Regions from separate parts of the Roseateles rivi genome, predicted to be linked through region 1. Evidence: predicted binding sites of a transcription regulator. Region 1 holds the regulator's gene; each other region holds the start of a gene.
The links. The regulator LexA, encoded in region 1, represses DNA repair genes until DNA is damaged. The targets are predictions, from matches to a motif close to ACTGTATNNNNATACAGT.

Region 1 (6,789 bases):
AGAGGCAAGCCAAGATCACGGAATGCCTATTGCCATGAGCCCGCACGGCGCGGTGTATGGCTCGCTGTGGGCCGAGAGCTTGGACACCTACGCTTCCACGCCAAAAGAGGCGCGTTGGCTAGCGTTGTGCGCCCGCCAGGTCTTGGTGGCCGAATGGCGCCCCAACTTGTACGCCTGCGACTTTGAATGCAACGGGCAGCACTACCGCGCAGAGTTACACCTGATCCATGACGCCAAGCAGCCAGGGCGAACACCTGTCATGCGCTTGTTGGTGACTGCGCGCGCTAGCGGCGCCCTTGTCTCTCAATCGGTTGCGCTTCCCTGGGATCAACTGCGGCGAGCTGATGACATCCATACAGACGCCACGGCGCCATGCGTGGATGCCAGCGAAGAGGCCCGGAAGTGGGCCACTGCCTGGGCACGGTCTGACGCGCCGTCAGTCCAACAAGAGGCCGCAAAGGCCATGGCGCAAGCCCGGCATGAGGTCGCGGGCGAACACTTCAACCTTGTAGGCGGCACCCCTGCACACGGATACTTTTACCGCGTGACTTTGTTGAGCGATGAAGTCCAGCGGGTGCGCTTGGCGGTGTTGCGCCTGGGGCATGACGGATTTTTGTCGGATCAATTGACGCTGCTTTCGCCCTGGCTTGAATTGAGTTGCATGGAGTTGGGCAGCAGCGCATGTGCCCCCGTGCTAAATTGCTCGCCGGTGCTAGTCACACCACAAAACAAGCGTTTGGCCGCCACGACAGCGCGGCTGTGTCATGCCCCGAATTCATCAAGGTTTTGGGGCTGGGAGCGCCCACCCGTAAGGACGGCGGCACGGCTTGTTTCGTGTGACTATCCCCAGCCCCACCAACTTGCGCTAGTCACGCAATTTGGTGGTTTCAAGCAGCTCAACAAGGAGCCTGAAACCATGTCCGTCAAAACCTGCGGCAACGTGCCCGCATGCCTTGCTTCGCCCGCTGCGGGCGAGTTCCCCCACTACCTGCGCCGCGTGGCGCGTGTGATTGTGCTGCGTGCCGCCTTGCGGGGCCGCATTGGCTGGCCTGTGGCCTTGCTGGTGCTGAACAAGATTGGGGGCCAAGCATGAGCCGCGCACAAGGCAACACCGCCACCTTCCAGCCGGTGCGCATGCCGGGCGCCTATGCCGCCGAACATGGCATTTGGGCAACCATGCCGGGAAGTGCGATGGCGCACCTACTGGGGCAGGTCCGCGACATTGCCCAAGGCGTTCAAACCGTGCTTGAAATGCTGGAACGGGACGATGCCGAGGCCGAAGCTCGCCGCATGATGGCTGATGCACAAGCCCCCATTCTTAGCCCCTTGCATCGGGAGCAACTGCACCGCCTGGCTATTGCTTCATCGGCACTGCTGGCACAGCGCGCCGAACAGTGGTGCGACCAATTGGACGCCAACGCACGCAAAGCGGAGCAAGAAAACTCGCCTGACGTGATCGAGGGGGCCGACCATGCGGCAGACCAATGAACCACGCCCCCCGCGCGCCATTACCCCCGAGCTGATCCGCGATGCGCTGCACCATGTGCCGCCCACGGTGGAGCGGGAAACCTGGGTGAAGCTAGGCATGGCCGTTAAGGCGGAAATGGGCAGCGGTGGCTTTGACGTTTGGGACGCTTGGAGCGCCCAAGCCGACAACTACAGCAGTCAAGATGCCCGCGACACGTGGCGCGGCATCAAGGCCGGGGGCAAGGTGGGCGTGGGTTCGCTGTTCCACATTGCCAAGCAGTACGGCTTTCGCTTCCCCGATGATGACCGCACCCTGACCGCTGCGGAGTTGGCAGCCCTGCACCAGCAGCGCCAGCAGGCCCAAGCCGCGCAGCAAGCCCGAGCACTGCAAGAGCAACAAGCCGAAGCCGCCGCACATGAGCGCGCGGCCCAAGCGGCGGCGAAGCTGTGGGAGAGTGGGCAAGCCCCCGAGCAAGCCACCCAAACTAGCCCCTACATGCAGCGCAAAGGCGTGAACCCTGAAGGCGTGCGCCTGCTGCAAGAGCCCGAAGGCATGGCCGTGCTGGTGCCCTTGCGTGACCACGCGGGGCGGCTGTGGAACGTGCAGACCATCCACGCCAACGGGGAAAAGCGCTTTCTCAAAGGCGGGCGCAAGTCGGGCTTGTGGTGCATGGTTGCCGCTGGCGGTGAAGTGGGCAACGCGCCTGCGCTGCTGCTGGCTGAGGGGCTGGCTACGGCCCTGAGCTTGCACCAGGCGTGCGGCTTGCCGGTGGCCGTGGCGTTTGATGCGGGCAACCTGCGCCGCGTGGCTGAGGCGCTGCGCGCCGCGCACCCTGCCGTGCCGCTGCTGGTGTGCGGTGATGATGACCGCCGCACCCAAGCCGACACGGGCACCAATCCGGGCCGCAAGTACGCACAGCAGGCCGCGCAAGTGGCGCATGGTGCGACAGCGCCCGCCGCTGTGGTGTTCCCTGAAGGCTTGCCGGATGAGGGGTCAGACTTCAACGACTTGGCCCAACACGCCGGGCTTGAGGCCGTGGCCGCCATCGTGCGCGCTGCCCTGGTGCAGTTCAAAGCGGGCACAGCCACGCCACCCGGCCCGCCACCACCAGCCCCGCCACCCGAACGCAAGCCCAAGGCGCCACCAGCAGCGACCGAAGGAGCCGCGCCGAATGATCCGTTCTTCGTGCGCCTTAAAGGCCCCAGCCCTGGCCTGTACTTCGTGGGCCGCGACCGTGAGGGCCGCGAAAGCGCGCCCGAGTGGGTGTGCGCGCCCATCGTGATATCGGCCAAGACCCGCACCGAAGGCGCGGACCAGTGGGGCTTCCTTCTGGAGTTCACCGACCCGGACGGCAACCCCAAAACCTGGGCCATGCCTGCGCAAATGCTGGCGGGCGATGGCAGCGAGTGGGCGGGGTACTTGCGCGCCATGGGCCTTCAGATGGCCCCGGGCACCAAGGCCCGCAACCTGCTGGCCCGCTACATCGACACGCGCAGCACCACAGCCCGCGCCACCTGTACGGATCGCGTCGGCTGGCATGGGGCGGTGTACGTGCTGCCATCGGCAACCTTGGGCACCAGCGAGGGGCACCGCTATGTGTTTCAAAGCGAAGGCGGCATAGAGGACCAATACAAGCAGCGGGGCAGCTTGCAGGCATGGCAAACCGAAGTCGCGGCGCTGGCCGTGGGCAATTCGCGCTTGGCCTTTGCGCTGTGCTGTGCATTTGCGGGGCCACTGTTGCGCCTGGCTGGTGTGGAGAGTGGGGGCTTCCAGCTCAAGGGCAATTCCAGCGGCGGCAAAACGACTGCGCTCAAAGTGGCCGCTTCGGTGTTCGGCCCGCCTGGCTACATGCAGCGGTGGCGCACCACCGACAATGCCTTAGAGGCCACAGCGGTTCAGCATAGTGATTCGCTTTTGATCCTGGATGAGTTCGGGCAGCTGGATGCCAAGGTAGCGGGGGAATGCGCCTACATGCTGGCCAACGAGCAAGAGAAGGGCCGGGCCACGCGGGGCGGTTTGGCCAAGCGGCGGCGAACGTGGCGGCTGTTGTTCTTGTCGTCCGGGGAACTGGGCCTTGCGGATCACATGCGCCAAGCAGGCAAAGAGGTACGTGCCGGGCAGGAGGTTCGCTTTGTCGATGTGCCCTTAGAGGCCGGGGCGGGCATGGGCGGCTTGGAGCGCCTGCACGGGTTTGAATCGCCCCAAGCCCTGGCCGAAGCCATCATTGAACGTGCCGCGCAGCACTACGGCACAGCCGGGCGTGCCTGGCTGGAATGGCTGACCGCCCACCATGCCACCCTGCCCGAGAAGCTACCGCAACAGATGGAAGCGCAAAAGGCCAAAATGGTGCCCGAGTCTGCCGCGCAGCAAGTGGCACGCATTGGCAATCGCTTTGCGGTGGTGGCCGCTGCGGGCGAACTGGCCACACAAGCAGGCGTGACAGGCTGGCCAGCGGGGGAGGCTTCAGCGGCGGTGCGCGAATGCTTCAATGCTTGGCTTGGTGCCCGTGGCCACATGGAAAACGGCGAAGAGGCCGCCATCCTGCGCCAGGTGCGCGCCTGGTTGGAGAAGAACGGGGATGCGCTCTTTACCTGGAGCCATCGGGCCATGGATGACCACCGCCCGAACACGCCATACCGGGCAGGCTTTAAGCGGCTGGTGGACTCGGACGGCAAGCCGCTGAAATTCGATGCGGCAACCGACTACATGGAAAAGCACAGCACCAGCGAAAGCAGCGAGCGCGCCCATGCAGTGGTGGAATACATGGTGCTTCCCGAAGCCTTCCGCCAAGAGATGGCCAAGGGCTATGACCCTGGGGCGGTTGCTGCCGTGCTCAGGAGGCGCGGGCACCTGATCCATGAGAAGGACCGGAACACCAACAAGCAGCGCTTGCCGGGCATGGGGGCAGTGCCTGTGTTTCACATCAAGCCGAGCTTGTTTGCCGATGAAATGTGCGCCGCCTAGGGCGAAAGCACGGGCCGCGCACCCACCAAACACCCACGGGGCCAGATGGCCCCTTTTTGCTGCCCGCATCCCTGGCAAGCCTGTTCCCGGTGTTATTTGGGAACGGGAACGCAAAAACGCCACCCGGGAACGCTGTTTCCCTTGTAAATCAAAGAGTTGCGGCGACTGTTCCCGAAATCCCGCTGTTCCCGCTGAAAAATGAATGGGGTGGAAGTTGGGGCGGTTGCAACATGACTCACTGCGCCGGGGCAAGAGCTCAGTGGTGATGGCTGAGCGTGCGGCGCGTCTGGTGGAGAGGGGTAGAACTGGAACGATTCGGGTAGGTCGCGGCGCACTGACCGGGTAACTTTCCGGGTAACTCAAGGGTGTTGAATTGAGGAAACACAGTGTTCATGGGGCTTTCCGGCTGCGGTTCAAGTGACGCCGGCCCACCATTAGTACTTCCGGTAATGTCCCGGAACATCCAAAAGGCCCAAGTAAATCAACGACTTGGGCCTTTTTATTTGTCCTGTGAAGTGCAAGAACTTACCTGGGTTTCCTGCTTCCGACAGCAAGAACTCGACCATCGAGACGGCTGCACAATCCACCCCCTTGCAGGGCTGAGCGTGCCATTAGAGACCGAATTGGTTGCGAATCAAACCTACGGCAATACCTTCGATGGTGATGTCGTCGCGATCAGCCTGAACGATGATGGGTTCAAAATCGGGATTTTCGGGCAGCAGTTCGATTCGCTGCCCCTGACGCCGCCAGCGCTTGACGGTCACTTCGTCACCCAGCCGGGCCACCACGATTTGCCCGTTGCGAGCCTCGCGGGTTTGGCGCACTGCCAATAAATCACCGTCGAGGATGCCCGCATCTTTCATGCTGAGCCCTTTGACGCGCAGCAGGTAGTCGGGCTGGGCGCTGAACAAATGGGCTTGGACGGCTACATGTTGCTCAACATGCTCTTGGGCCAAGATGGGGTGGCCTGCGGCGACGCGGCCGACCAGGGGCAAAACGCAGGGCAGGGCGTCGGAGATGGCCTGCAGCGGTGAAAACTTGCTCTGAACTTGCTGGCGGGCACGGTGCAGTTGCTGCAGCGTGTCGGCCTTGAGCCGGATGCCGCGAGAGGTGCCCCCCACCAACTCCAAAACGCCCTTGCGAGCGAGCGCTTGGAGGTGTTCTTCAGCTGCATTGGCGGAACGAAAGCCCAGCTGGGCGGCGATCTCGGCCCGCGTGGGTGGCGCTCCTGTGGTTTCGATGCTGCGGCGAACCAGGTCCAGAATTTCCTGCTGGCGGGGGGTAAGTTTGGTTTTGTTGTCCAAAGGAATCCTCGGCTTGATGGCGGCTCCGCGCAGTGCGCGACAATGGGGCTGACTTTTCATCCAGTATCTGTATTTTTATCCAGCTATCGAAAAATGCAAAGCGTTGCAAATACTGTTGTAGTTCTGGGAACGGGTGGAACCATCGCCGGGCGTGCGAATCGCGGCGATGACAACGTGGGCTACCAGGCCGGCGAGGTCGGCGTTGCTGATTTGGTGGCTGAAGTTCCCGGGCTGGCTGCCTTCACCTTGGAAGCCCACCAGCTCGCGCAGCTCGACAGCAAAGACATGGACGTGCCGACGTGGCAGCGTTTGGCGCAGGCTGTTTTGAGCCATGTGCAGCGCGAGGACGTGACCGGGGTGGTCATCACTCATGGCACGGACACGCTGGAGGAGACCGCCTACTTTCTGCATCGTGTCTTGCCGCAGTCCAAGCCTGTGGTGTTGACGGCAGCCATGCGCCCCACCACGGCTTTGCTGCGGGACGGGCCGCAAAACCTGCTGGACGCCGTGCGCCTGGCCGCTTTGCCCGGCGCACAAGGTGTGCTGGTGCTGCTTGCGGGGCAAGTGCACGCGGCGCACGCGGTGCGCAAGGTACATAGCTACGCGGTGGCTGCGTTTGCCTCTCCCGAGAGCGGGCCCTTGGCGCTGATGGAGGAGGGCGCCGTGCGCCAGTTGCATGCCTGGCCCCAGCAGGCCGAAGCGCCTCTGGCCCTGCGAGCTTGGATGAAGGACGTTCAACAGTGGCCGCGTGTGGAGATCGTGCTCAACCACGTGGGCGCAGACGGGCGCTTGGTGGACGCGCTGCTGGCGCAAGGCGTGGTCGGGCTGGTGGTGGCTGGCACGGGCAATGGCACGGTGTCAACGGGCTTGGCACAGGCGTTGGATCGCGCTCAGGCGCAAGGCGTGGCTGTGCTGCGCAGCACACGCTGCGATGCCGGCGCGGTGGTGGGCGAGGGACGGTGGCCACACGCCGGTAGCCTGGGGCCGGTGAAGGCGCGCATTGCGCTGCAGCTGGAGTTGCTGCAGCGCTGACAAGCCCATGGGGCTTGGCTC
Region 2 (6,789 bases), on a different contig from region 1:
CCAATGCTGGTGGTCTTGCCCGCGCCGTTCACCCCGACCACCATCATCACCGTGGGCGCGTAAGCCCCCACCTCCAGCGGACGCTGCAGCGGCGTGAGCAGCTCGGTCAGCGCATCTACCAGCAAAGCACGCACCGCTTGCGGGTCTGTGGCCTTGTGCTCCTTCACGCGCCGCTTGAGGTCTTCCAGCAACCAGGTGGTCGCCTTCACACCCGCATCGGCCATGAGCAGCGCCGCCTCCAGCTCCTCATAGAGCTGGTCGTCGATCTGCGTGCCCGTGAAGACCTGGGCAATGCTGGAGCTGGTCTTGCGCAAACCCTGCTTGAGCCGATCCAGCCACGAGGCGCGGGGCTGGGCAGCAGGCTCGGGACTGGCTGGCAGCTGCGCCATCGCAGGCGCCACCGCTGGCACCTCAAGCGCCTGGGGGGCGGCTGCAGCGCTATTGAGTGCTGAGGGCTCAGGGGCTGCCACACGCGGCTCCACCGCCGGCACTGCCGCCTCCTGGCTGGCTGCAACGGGCGCTGGAGCCGGAGCTTCCGCACTGTCAGACCCACCAAACAGGCGCTTCACAAACTTGAACATGCCGACCGCCAAAAAAATTTATCGCAACGCTTGCATTGTCTCCGAAACCTTGTATAGAATGGCGGTCTTCGCAGCAAACAGCGAAACAAAACAAAGGCGCTTTAGCTCAGCCGGTTAGAGCGACGGAATCATAATCCGCAGGTCCGGGGTTCGAATCCCTGAAGCGCCACCAAAAAAGTCCTGGTGCGTCAAGCACTTAGACAGCAAAGCCACCCTAGCGGTGGCTTTTTGCTTTGGGGCCTCAGTGCTGAATTTCTGCCCCTAAGCACTTGATGTGCACCCGGACTGGATCAGCACATCATCGCGGCCCCAGCACGATGATGGCCATGCCCAGCAAAGCCACGGCTGCACCCAGCAAATCCCAGCGGCTCAAAGCCACGCCGTCGACCACGCGCAGCCAGAGCAGCGCCACGGTGACGTAGACCCCGCCGTAGGCCGCATAGACACGACCACTGGCGCTGGGGTGCAGGGTAAGCAGCCACACAAAAAGCGCCAGTGCGGCGGCGGCAGGCGGCAACAGCCAGGCACTGCGCCCTTGCTTGAGCCACAGCCAAGGCAGGTAGCAGCCCACGATTTCGGCCAAGGCGGTCAGGGTGAACAGGCACAGCGGGCGCCACAGTTCCAGGGCCCAGGTGCGCAGGGTGTCGAGCATGGCGGGCTTCCCTTCAGCAGGCGCAGCTGGCGCGCCACTGCGGCGGCTGCAACCACTGCGCGCGCAGGCCCCGCGCCTGCAGCTGCAGCGTGTCGCCTTGCGCAAGTTCCAGCTGCAGGGCGGTGTCTTTCCACGAAGGGGGCAGGGGCAAGGCCAGCACATGGTGGCGCTGCCCACCCTGTACCCAATGCCCCTGGCGCACGCGACCCAAGGCCGCGGACCACGCTGCGTGTTGCTCGGCCAACAGCGGCTGTGCGGCATCAAGCGCCAAGCACAGTTGCAAGCCGCTGCTAAAGCCCCAGCTCATCTGGCCCGGCGCCGCCTCGTCCGAGCGGCCCAGGTGCGCAGCAGCCAGGCGCAAGCGCAGCTCGGCCTGGCCATCGGGCGCAGTGTGCAGGGCCACCGCAGCCAGCTCAGACTCCGCCCAATCCAGCAGCACCGGGCCCAGCTGCTCCCAGCCCCCATCGTCACCCCACCAGGCTTGGCAGGGTGTGGCGCGCTGTGGGCCGCTGTGCAGCGAGCACTCCAGGCCTTGCAGCAAGGCCAGCAATTCAGCATCCGTCACCGGGTCGTCCTGTTGAGTATTCGTGGCAAAGGGCCGCCAGTATGCCGTTCGGTCAGCCCGGCGTGACACTGTGTTTTTGTACAGTTATCATGCCTCTCCGAGCTGCCCAGGCCGAGCCGTTGCGCCATGCTGTCCCCTCACCTTCCCACGCCCTCACCGCGCCTGCGCGCGCTCAACACCCAAGCCCTGCTGGCGCAGCACAGCGGCTTGTGGCGCGCCGCGCATTTGGGGCACAGCACCCAGCCCTGCTGGCCCAGCGGCTTTGCTGCACTGGATGCCGAGCTGCCCGGCGGCGGTTGGCCCACGCAGGCCTTGAGCGAGCTGCTGCAGGCCCAGCCCGGCGAGGCGGAGCTGCGCTTGCTGGCCCCGGCGCTGGCGGCCTCCTCGGGCGGGTCTGGCAGCAAGCCGCTGCTGTTGATCAACCCACCGCATGAGCCCCACGCCTTGCCGGGTTTGGGCGAGCGCGAACTGCTGTGGCTGCAGCCCAGCAGCGTGGCGCAAGCGCTGTGGAGCGCCGAGCAGGCCCTGGCCTCCAACGCCGTGGTGGTGGTGGCCTGGCTGGAGCGGGCCGATGCCGCGCAGCTGCGCCGCCTGCAAGCGGCCGCGCAGCACTGCAGCAGCCCAGCCTTTGTGCTGCGCCCGCTCGGCTGCGCGGCGCAGTCCTCGCCCGCACCGCTGCGCCTGAGCCTGGCCTGTGCCGGCCCGGGCATGCTGCAGCTGCAGCTGCTCAAACGCCGTGGGCCGCCCTGCGCCCAGCCCCTCTGGCTGCAAGCCTGGCCTGGTGCGCTGCAGCAGCAGCTCAGCCCGCGTCAGCAAGGCGCAGCCACTGCGCCTCCGCCCACGCCAGCACCCCTGGCCCAGCCCCGTGTTGACGCCCGCCGCGCCCACGCCAGTGCCGCGCGCTGAAGTCTGGCTGGCCGTGCTGCCCACGCCAGAGCCGCAGACTGCGCAGCCCACCCACGCCCGAGAGGCCTGGAGCTGGTGGGCGCTGCAGTACACGCCGCGCGTGGCCTGGCTGGAGGAAGGCTTGCTGCTGGAGCTGCGCAGCAGCCTGCGCCTGTTTGGCGGCCTGCGGCGGGTGCACCAGCGCCTGCAGGCCGAGGCACGCTTGCTGCACGGCGCCCGACTGGCCTGGGCGCCGCACGCACTGGCGGCGCTGGCGCTGGCGCGCTGCCAGGTGGCGCAAGGCCTGCGTGGCCCGCTGGAGCCGGTGCTCGACGCGCTGCCGCTGCACGCGCTCAGTGCGGCGCGCCCCCACCTGCCCATGCTCGCCCGGCTGGGGCTGCGACGGCTCGGGCAGCTGCGCGCCCTGCCCCGTGCCGGCGTGGCACGGCGCTTTGGCCCGGACTTGCTGCAGGCCCTGGCACAGCTCTACGGCGAACACCCCTTGCCCCTGCGCTGGGAGCAAGCGGCCGAGCATTTCGAGCACTGGCTGGAGCTGCCCTGGCGCGTGGACAACGCCCTGGCCCTGCTGCCCCACGCCCAGGCGCTACTGCAGCAGCTGTGCCTGTGGCTGGGTGCGCGCCAAGGCGGTCTGCGCGAGTTTGAGCTGTGCTGGCGCCACGACGCCATGCGTGCGCGCGACATCGGCCCAGGCGGGCAGCTGCGTCTGGCCACGGCCGAGCCCAGCCGCGATGCCCTGCACTGGGGCCGCCTCCTCAAAGAGCAGCTGCAGCGCCTGCAGCTGAATGCGCCGGTGGCCGAGCTGGGCCTGCGCAGCGCCGCCCCCGAGCCGCTCAGCAGCGCGCCGCTGGCTCTGCTGCTGGGCACGCCCGATCAGCGCGAGGCCCCGCGCGAAGCTCTGCACCAGCTGCTCGAACGCCTGAGCCTGCGCGTGGGCCCCGAACGGCTGCGCCGCGCCCAGTCCTGCGACGACCACCGCCTGGAATGCGCCGTGCGCTGGGAGCCCTGCACCCACCTGCCCGCACGCCGCACAGCCAGCACCCCACCGCCATGGTTGCCGCGCCCAAGCTGGCTGCTGCGCCCACCCCTACCGCTGGCCAGCCGGGCCGACCAACCCCTGCACCACGGGCCGCTGCAGCAGCTGGCGGGCCCACAGCGCATGGAAACGGGCTGGTGGGACCAAGCCCCCAGCGTGCAGCGCGACTACTACCTCTTTGCCAGCGCCAGTGGCGCGCTGCTGTGGCTCTACCGCGAACGCCCGCGCCGCAGCAGCGCCCCCGAGGCCAGCGCGCGCTGGTATTTGCACGGCATTTTTGGGTGAACCGCCATGAACCCGCTGCCCGACTACGCCGAGCTGCTGTGCCGCTCCAGCTTCAGTTTTTTGCAAGCCGCCTCCAGCCCCGAAGAGCTGGTGCTGCGCGCCCACGCCCTGGGCTACCGCGCCCTGGCGCTGGCCGACGAATGCAGCGTGGCCGGCGTGGTGCGCGCCCACAGCGCGCTGCAGCGCCTGCAGCAAGAGCTGGGCCTCAGCGCCGCACCGCTGCAGCTGCTGCTGGGCACGCGCCTGGCGGTGTGGGACGACACCGCCACGCCCACAGCCCCCACACCGGCCTTCGAGCTGGTGGTGCTGGCGCGCAATATGCAGGGCTGGGGCCATCTGTGCCAGTGCATCACGCGGCTGCGCCGCGCCTCGGCCACCAAGGGCCAGTACCGACTCTCCTGGCAAGAGCTCGATGGGCTGCTGGGCGTGGGGGCGCTGGACGACTGCGTGCTCTTGCTGCTGCCCCAGCGCCGCAGCAGCGACGAGGCCCTGCACGCCCAAGCACAGTGGCTGCTGAGCCATGCCCGCGGCCGCGCCTGGCTGTTGGCGTGCCGGCTGCTGCAGCTGGACGACGAGCTCTGGCTGCAGCGCCTGCAAGCCCTCAGCACCGCCACCGCCCTGCCCCTGGCCGCAGCGGGCGATGTGCTCATGCACCGCCGCGCCCGCAAGCCGCTGCAAGACGTGCTCACAGCCATCCGCCTGGGCCGGCCCGTGGCGCAATGCGGCCTGGCCCTGGCCGCACACGCCGAGCAACACCTGCGCAGCCGCCTGCGCCTGGCCCAGCTCTACCCGCGCGAGCTGCTGGATCAAACCCTGGCCGTGGCGCAGCAATGCCACTTCACGCTGGACGAGCTGCGCTACCACTACCCCGAGGAGCTGGTGCCCGCGCACTGCAGCGCCATCGCGCACCTGCGCACGCTGTGCCAGAGCGGCGCGCGCCAGCGCTGGCCCTCAGGCGTGCCCCCGCGCTGGCAAGCGCAAATCGACCACGAACTGGCCCTCATCGAAGAGCTGCGCTACGAGCACTACTTCCTCACCGTGGCCGACATCGTGCGCTTCGCGCGCTCGCGCGACATCCTCTGCCAAGGCCGTGGCTCGGCGGCCAACAGCGTGGTTTGCTACTGCCTGCACATCACCGAGGTGGACCCCGCGCGCAGCCACCTGCTGTTTGAGCGCTTCATCAGTCGCGAGCGCCAGGAGCCGCCCGACATCGACGTGGACTTCGAGCACGAGCGCCGCGAAGAAGTCATCCAGTACCTCTACAACAAATACGGGCGGGAACGCGCCGCGCTGGCGGCCACCGTCATCAGCTACCGCCCGCGCAGCGCGCTCAACGAGGTGGGCAAGGCCTTGGGGCTGGACGAAACCCTGGTGCAGCGCCTGGCGCGCGAGCACAGCCACTGGTCCAGCGAAGTGCTGCCCGAGGCGCGCTGGGCACAGCTGCAGCAGGAACTCGGCCTGAGCCCGGAAGACCCGCGCCTGCGCCAGCTCGTGGCCCTGGCGCGCCAGCTGCTGGGGCAGCCGCGCCACCTCAGCCAGCATGTGGGCGGCTTTGTGCTCACACGCGGACCGCTCTCGCGCCTGGTGCCAATTCAAAACGCCGCCATGCCCGAGCGCACCGTCATCGAGTGGGACAAAGACGATCTCGACAGCGTGGGCCTGATGAAGGTCGACGTGCTGGCCCTGGGCATGCTGAGCTGCCTGCGCCGCTCGCTGGCCTTTTACCGCCAGTGGCGCGCTCAGGCCCTGCGCCTTTCAGACATTCCCGAGGGCGATGCGGCCACCTACGACATGATCTGCGCCGCCGACACCATCGGCGTGTTCCAGATCGAAAGCCGCGCGCAGATGAGCATGCTGCCGCGCCTGCGCCCGCGCCACTTCTACGACCTGGTGGTGGAGGTGGCCATCGTGCGCCCCGGCCCCATCGAAGGCGGCATGGTCCACCCCTATTTGCAAGCACGCGCCCAGCCCGAACTCATCCGCTACCCCAAGGGGCTGGAGGCTGCGCTCTCGCGCACCTATGGCGTGCCGATTTTTCAAGAGCAGGTGATGCAAGTGGCCATGATTGCCGCAGGCTTCAGCGCGGGTGAGGCCGACCAGCTGCGCCGCGCCATGGCAGCCTGGAAGCGCCCTGGCGACCTGGAGCGCTTTTACGCACGCATCGTGCAAGGCATGCGCGAGCGCGGCTACGAAGACAGCTTTGCCGAGGCCATCTTTCGCCAGATCAAAGGCTTTGCCTCCTACGGCTTTCCCGAATCGCACGCCGCGAGCTTTGCGCTGCTGACCTATGTGTCGAGCTGGATGAAGTGCCACGAGCCCGCCATCTTCACCGCCGCGCTGCTCAACGCCCAGCCCCTGGGCTTCTACACCCCGGCGCAGCTGGTGCAAGACGCCAGGCGCCACGGCGTGTGCGTGCGCGCCGTGGATGTGAACCACAGCGACATCGACTGCACGCTGGAGCCGCGCAGCGCCGACGATGGGCTGCACGCCCAAGCCCTGCCCGGCTGGCCTGCGGGCGACCCGGGCCAGCCCGCGCTGCGCCTGGGCCTGCGCCTGGTGCAAGGCCTGTCGCGCCAGGCCATGGCCGCCATCGTGAACGCGCGCGAGCACGGCCCCTTCACCGATGTGCAAGATCTGGCGCGCCGCGGTGGCCTGGGCCAGCAGGAGCTGCAACAGCTCGCCGCCGCCGATGCCCTCAGCAGCGTGGCCGGCCACCGCCGCCAGCAAGTCTGGCAAGCCAGCGCTGTGCGCCGCCAGCGCGACCTGC
Region 3 (6,789 bases), on a different contig from region 1:
CTTGAGCATGATCTTGAAGGCTTCCGTGACCTTCTCGGCCGTGGCGCCACCGCCCACGTCGAGGAAGTTGGCAGGCTCGCCACCGAAGAGCTTGATGGTGTCCATGGTGGACATGGCCAAGCCAGCACCGTTGACCAGGCAGCCGATGTTGCCGTCCAGCGAGATGTAGGCCAGATCGAACTTGGAAGCTTCGACTTCAGCCGGATCTTCTTCGTCCAGATCGCGGTAGGCCACGATTTCGGGGTGACGGAACAGGGCGTTGGCGTCGAAGTTGAACTTGGCGTCCAGGGCCATCAGGTTGCCCTTGGAGTCGCAGTTCAGCGGGTTGATTTCCACCAGCGACGCGTCCGTGTCCATGTAGCACTTGTAGAGCTTGGCGAACAGGTCGATGGCTTGGTCCACGGAGTGGCCGGTCAAGCCAATGGCTTCAGCGATCTTCTTCGATTGCTCGGTGGTGATGCCCACCAGCGGATCGATGTACTCGGTGATGATCTTCTCGGGGGTCGAGTGCGCGACCTCTTCGATGTCCATGCCGCCTTCGCTCGAGGCGATGAAGGCCACCTTTTGCGTGCCGCGGTCGGTCACCAGCGAAACGTACAGCTCGTTCTTGATGTCGGCGCCGTCTTCGATGTAGAGGCGGCGAACCTTTTGACCTTCCGCACCGGTTTGGTGGGTGATCAGTTGCATGCCCAGAATCTTTTCAGACAGGGCTTTCACATCGTCCAGGGTCTTGGCGACTTTCACGCCACCGCCCTTGCCGCGGCCGCCAGCGTGGATCTGAGCCTTCACCACCCAAACCGGACCACCCAGCTTTTGCGCTGCTTCAACGGCCTCTTGCACCGTGAAGGCGGGGATGCCGCGCGGCACAGGCACGCCGAACTGGCGCAGGATTTCCTTGCCCTGGTACTCATGAATCTTCATAGGGATCTCGCTCGATGGATAGTCTGGAAAGGGACGCAGCGATGCAGGCTCGGGCCATCAGGCGCCGGCACTGGATTGGTACGGCGCGACACGCGTCGCCCGTCGCCCCCAAGGCGACAGCGAACGGGTCAGCAACAACCGCCAATGTAGCATGGTGCGGCGCATCAAGGCTTGCATCCAGCTGTCGGCTTGAGCGGTGCAGTCGGGCATACGGCACTGATTCGGGGCTTCAGCCCTCAGCCGCCTCGCGCCAAAGGCGCTGCAGCAGCCCGGGCTCAAAGCCACGTGCAGCCATGAAGCGCAGCTGCCGGGCGCGCTCGCGCTCGTCTTGCGGCGGCGTGCCAAATTTGCGCTGCCAAAGGGCGCGAGCACGGTCCAGCTCCGTCGCGCGCAGCTCGGCGCGCTGCTGTGTATCCAACTCCAGGCCATGCTGAGCCAACTCCTGGCTGATGCGTCGCTCACCCCAGCGCGAAGCACGGGTGTGCAGTCGCGAGGCCACAAAGCGCTCTTCGCTGAGATAGCCGCGCTCTTGCAGCCAGACAAGCAGCGCATCCACTTGCGCGGACGCGTCTTGCGCGTTGCCGCCTTCTTGCGCCTCATCGGCTGCGTCGGCGGTGTCTTCTGCACTGCGCTGCGCCAAGCGCAGCAGCTTGGTGCGCAGCTCGCTGGCGCTGTGTTCGCGCTGCGCCAGCCAGGTGAGCGCACGCATCTTGAGGTCTGGCGCGCGGCGGCTGCGCGGTGTCATGGCAAGCACGGCACGAGCGGCGCTCAGTAGCGCTCGACCTGCGCCCAGGCACGCTGGGGCGCCGCGTAGGGCTCGGGCCAGTAGTCGAGGATGCGCGTGATCAGACCATCGCGGATGTCAAACACGGTAAGACCCTCCTGCATTTGGCTTCGGTCTTGCCGCTGCGGATAGAACGCAATGCGCGAAAAAGCGCGTTCGCCATCCGCGATCACATCCAAGACCTCGGCGTCCCAGTCCGAGGGCCAGCCTGCGTTGAAGGCCACGTAGGCCTGGCGGCCACGCACCCGTTCGCGCGTCTGCGGCACTTCGTAGACCACATCGCTATCAAGCAGTGCCGCGAAGGCGGCCCAGTCGCGCGCCTGGGCGCTGGCCCAATAGCGCTCAATCAGGGCCGCGCTGGCATTCACTCGCGGGCCTCAATAGCGCCGCCCTGCAGCGGGATGCCCAGCGATTCGCGCACTTTGTTTTCGATTTCCAAGGCAATGTCGGGGTTCTCGCGCAGGAACTCGCGGGCGTTGTCCTTGCCCTGGCCAATTTTTTCGCCGCTGTAGGCATACCAGGCGCCAGACTTGTCGACCACCTTGGCGGCCACACCCATGTCGATGATTTCGCCCTCGCGGCTGATGCCCTCGCCGTAGAGGATGTCGAACTCGGCGGTTTTGAAAGGCGGCGAGACCTTGTTCTTGACCACCTTGACTTTGGTCTCGGAGCCGATGACTTCCTCGCCCTTTTTGATGGAGCCAATGCGGCGGATGTCCAGACGCACCGAGGCGTAGAACTTGAGCGCATTGCCGCCCGTGGTGGTTTCGGGCGAGCCGAACATCACGCCAATCTTCATGCGGATTTGGTTGATGAAGACGACCGTACTGTTTGTTTTCTTGATGGTTGCCGTGAGTTTGCGCAGGGCCTGGCTCATCAGTCGGGCTTGCAAACCGGGCAGCGCATCGCCCATCTCGCCTTCGAGTTCGGCCTTGGGGGTGAGCGCCGCCACCGAGTCCACCACGATCAGGTCGACCGAGCCGGAGCGCACCAGTGCGTCGACGATTTCGAGCGCCTGTTCGCCGGTGTCGGGCTGGCTGATGAGCAGATCTTGCAAATTCACGCCAAGCTTTTGGGCGTATTGCGCGTCCAGCGCGTGTTCGGCATCGATAAAGGCGCAAACGCCACCGATTTTTTGCATCTGCGCGATGACCTGCAGGGTCAGCGTGGTCTTGCCGGAGGACTCCGGGCCGTAGATTTCAATCACGCGGCCACGCGGCAAGCCCCCCACGCCCAGCGCGATGTCCAGACCCAGCGAGCCGGTGGACACCACCTGAATGTCTTCAATCTTTTCGCCCTCGCCCAGGCGCATGATGGAGCCCTTGCCGAACTGCTTTTCGATTTGCGCAAGAGCGGCCTGCAAGGCCTTGGCTTTTTCGGTGTTTTGCTTGGTTGCTTCCATCTGCAATCTCCTGTGAGGCGAGCGCGCATTATGGCGCAAGCTGGATGTTTGTACAGTGTTTTGAATTTGACTCGGCCCTTGTCTCGCGCTCCCTACAATGACTTGCAGCCGCAAGCCACCAAAAGAAGGCGGGGGAAACAAGTATGCGCATCCTGATCGCAGAAGATGACCAAGTTTTGGCCGACGGCCTGTTGCGCACCCTGCGTGCCAGCGGCTATGCCGTGGACCGCGTGGCCAGTGGGACTGAGGCCGATGCCGCCCTGACAGCGCACGAATTTGACCTGCTCATTCTGGACCTGGGTCTGCCCAAGCTGCATGGGCTGGAGGTGCTGAAGAAGCTGCGCGGGCGGGGCTCATCCATGCCGGTGCTCATCCTCACAGCGGCCGACAGCATTGAGGAGCGCGTCAAAGGCCTGGACCTGGGTGCCGACGACTACATGGCCAAGCCCTTCTCGCTGCAAGAGTTGGAGGCGCGGGTGCGTGCGCTGACACGCCGTGGCCTGGGCACTGCCAGCAGCGTCATCAAGCACGGACCGCTGTCTTTTGACGCCACCGGGCGCGTGGCCTATTTGAACGACCAGATGGTGGAGCTCTCTGCGCGCGAGCTGTCCTTGCTGGAGGTGCTGCTGCAGCGCGCCGGGCGTCTGGTGAGCAAAGACCAGCTGGTGGACCGCCTGTGCGAGTGGGGCGAGGAAGTCAGCAACAACGCCATCGAGGTCTATATCCACCGCCTGCGCAAGAAGATTGAGCACGGGCCCATACGCATCGCCACGGTGCGCGGCCTGGGCTACTGCCTGGAAAAGATTCCGGGCTGATGGCCGCCGAGCCCACCCATCGCTCGCTGTTTGGCGAGATCTTGGATTGGATGCTGGCGCCCTTGCTGGTGATTTGGCCCATCAGCGTGGCGCTGACCTGGCTGGTGGCCCAGGGCATTGCCGCCAAACCCTATGACCGCGAGCTGGGCGAAATTGCCCGCTCGCTGGGCCTGCAAGTGGCCGCCGAGTTCACGCGTGTCGGCGCCCGCTCGGGTGAAGGCCGCTACGCGCTGGCGCCCGAAGCTGCGGCCTTGCTGCGCGCGGATGAGTCTGACACGGTGTTCTTCCAGGTGCGAGGCCCCACCGGCGAGCTGCTGGGCGGCGACCGCGCCCTGCCCATCCCCGAAGTCGCCCCCGATCACGCCATCCAGCCCTGGGAGCTGAACTACCGCGATGACGACATCCACAGCGACACGGTGCGTGTGGCCTATTTGTGGGTGGTGCCCGAGGGCATGGCGGGCAGCGATCAGGCGCTGCTGGTGCAGGTGGCCGAAACGCTGGGCAAGCGCTCGCGCCTGACCAACGAAATCATCAAGGGCGTGATCCTGCCGCAGTTCGTCATGCTGCCGCTGGCCGTGCTGCTGGTGTGGTTGGCACTGGCGCGCGGCATTGCGCCACTCAACGAGCTGCAGCGGCGCATACGCTCGCGCGAGAGTGCTGACCTCAGCCCCATCGAAGAAGCGCGCATTCCCGAAGAAGTGGCACCACTGGTGCGCGCCATCAACGATTTGCTGCAGCGCCTGGATTTGTCGCTGCGCACGCAAAAGCACTTTTTGGCCGATGCCGCGCACCAGCTCAAAACGCCGCTGGCCGGGCTGCGCACCCAGGCCGAGCTGGCGCAGCGCGAGATCGACGCGGGCAGCTACTCGCCCGCTGAACTCAAGCGCTCGCTGAAGCACATTGCCTTGTCCAGCCAGCGTGCGGCCCATATGGTGAACCAGCTGCTGGCCATGGCGCGTGCTGAAAACGCCGAACAGCTGCGCCAACGCGAACCCGTCAACCTGGCCGAGCTGGCCATGGAGACGGTGGCCGACTTCTACCCCCGAGCGCGTGAGCGCCAGCAGGACTTGGGCTACGAAGGGCCCACGGCTCCCACGCGCCTACAGGTGCTGGGCCAGCCCTTGCTGGTGCGCGAGCTGATTCGCAACCTGGTGGACAACGCCCTGCTCTACACCCCAGCGGGCGGCACGGTGACGGTGCGGCTGATGGACGACCCCTTCGGGCAGGTGTGCGTGCTGCAGGTGGAAGACAGCGGCCCCGGCGTGGCTGCGGCCGAGCGCGAAAAGATCTTTCAGCCCTTCTACCGGACACTGGGGACCAACGTCGATGGCTCAGGCCTGGGGCTGGCCATCGTGCGCGAGATCGCCCAAGCCCATGACGCCGAGGTCAGCGTGGAAGACGTGCGCGCGCGCCGCAGCGACGAACCCCTGGCCCCGGTGGGTGCGCGCTTTACCGTGCGCTTCCCCGCGCACAACACCAGCACCCCGGCGCAAGAAGCTGACGCGCCCAGCATCGATTGATGCTTTGCCGGAGCTAGGGCTTAGCGCTGCACCGAGCCGCGGCTGCGCGCAATCGACATCAACATGCCCAGCGCCAAACCCAGGCTGACCATGGCCGTGCCACCGTAGCTGATGAAAGGCAGTGGCACGCCCACCACCGGCAAGATGCCGCTGACCATGCCCATGTTCACGAACACATAGGTGAAGAAACTCATGGTGATGGCGCCCGCCAGCAGGCGTCCAAACAGCGTGGGGGCGTCAGAGGCGATGATGAGCCCACGCATGATGAGCGCGGTAAAGCCTGCCAGCAGCGCCATGGCGCCCAGAAAGCCAAACTCCTCGCCAAAGGCCGCGAAGATGAAGTCGGTGGTGCGCTCGGGAATGAACTCCAGGTGGGTTTGCGTGCCCTGCATAAAGCCCTTGCCCGTGAGCCCGCCAGAGCCAATGGCAATTTCGCCCTGGATGATGTGGAAGCCCTTGCCCAGCGGGTCTTTGTGCGGGTCCAGCAGCGTGCAGACCCGGTTCTTCTGGTACTCGCGCATGGGCCATTCAACATCAGGTTGGCAGATCTTTTCCTCGCTCGCCACCAGGGCCGTGATGCCGACCAAGGCCACCACCATGACGGGAATGATGAGCTTCCAGGACAACCCGGCGAAGAAGATGATGTAGAGCCCCGCCCCCAACACCAGCAGCGAAGTCCCAAGGTCAGGCTGTTTGGCCACCAGCATCACGGGCAGGGCCAGCAGCACAAAAGCCACGATGAAATCCAACAAGCGCAGCGAACCCTCGCGGCGCTGGAACCACCACGCCAACATCAGCGGCATGGCGGTTTTGAGCATTTCTGAAGGCTGAAGCGTCACCACCCCCACATCCAGCCAGCGGGTGGCGCCCTTTTTGGTGATGCCAAACAGCGCCACGGCCACCAACAACACCACCCCGGTTACATACAGCGGCACCGCCACGCGCATGAGCTTTTGCGGCGGCACCTGCGCCACCACAAACATCACACCAAAAGCCAGCACGAAATTGCGGGCATGGTCCACAAAGCGCGTGCCGTGGTCATAGCCCGCCGAGTACATGCACAGCAGCCCCACCCCGGTCAGCCAGGCAATGGCCAGCATGAGCGGCCCATCAAAGCCGCGGAAAAAGGGCCGCAGACGCTGCGACAGGCTAGGACCGCTGAGCACCGCACTCATGGGCGAACTCCTGATGCCACACCCGAAGCCGGGGCGGCGGATTTGGCCGCACCAGAGGCGGGCGCAGAGGCGGCCGACGCCGCGCTGGCAGGGGCATCTGCGCCCGGCAGCGGAATGTCGGCCACGCGCCGCGGCACACCCACCGGGGCGGCGCTGCGGCCTTGGCGTGTCA

Region 2: imuA (translesion DNA synthesis-associated protein ImuA) is a predicted target of LexA. The motif match lies at 1,866-1,883, and genes of this name have one in related genera.
Region 3: recA (recombinase RecA) is a predicted target of LexA. The motif match lies at 3,147-3,164, and genes of this name have one in related genera.

What each region holds. Positions count from the first base shown of each region.
Region 1 covers NZ_JBIGHZ010000005.1:124,683-131,471, reverse strand. The annotation lists gene ACG0Z6_RS13275 (hypothetical protein) at 917-1,093, shown strand; gene ACG0Z6_RS13270 (hypothetical protein) at 1,090-1,488, shown strand; gene ACG0Z6_RS13265 (DUF927 domain-containing protein) at 1,472-4,432, shown strand; gene lexA (transcriptional repressor LexA) at 5,044-5,736, opposite strand; gene ACG0Z6_RS13255 (asparaginase) at 5,911-6,768, shown strand; gene ACG0Z6_RS13250 (ATP-binding cassette domain-containing protein) at 6,788-6,789, opposite strand, start outside.
Region 2 covers NZ_JBIGHZ010000003.1:606,882-613,670, forward strand. The annotation lists gene ftsY (signal recognition particle-docking protein FtsY) at 1-581, opposite strand, end outside; tRNA gene ACG0Z6_RS10135 (tRNA-Met) at 677-753, shown strand; gene ACG0Z6_RS10140 (YnfA family protein) at 880-1,233, opposite strand; gene ACG0Z6_RS10145 (hypothetical protein) at 1,247-1,798, opposite strand; gene imuA (translesion DNA synthesis-associated protein ImuA) at 1,925-2,704, shown strand; gene ACG0Z6_RS10155 (DNA polymerase Y subunit UmuC family protein) at 2,664-4,022, shown strand; gene ACG0Z6_RS10160 (error-prone DNA polymerase) at 4,029-6,789, shown strand, end outside.
Region 3 covers NZ_JBIGHZ010000002.1:676,857-683,645, reverse strand. The annotation lists gene sucC (ADP-forming succinate--CoA ligase subunit beta) at 1-921, opposite strand, end outside; gene ACG0Z6_RS07095 (regulatory protein RecX) at 1,151-1,666, opposite strand; gene ACG0Z6_RS07090 (nuclear transport factor 2 family protein) at 1,690-2,073, opposite strand; gene recA (recombinase RecA) at 2,070-3,107, opposite strand; gene ACG0Z6_RS07080 (response regulator) at 3,251-3,922, shown strand; gene ACG0Z6_RS07075 (sensor histidine kinase) at 3,922-5,442, shown strand; gene rodA (rod shape-determining protein RodA) at 5,463-6,617, opposite strand; gene mrdA (penicillin-binding protein 2) at 6,614-6,789, opposite strand, start outside.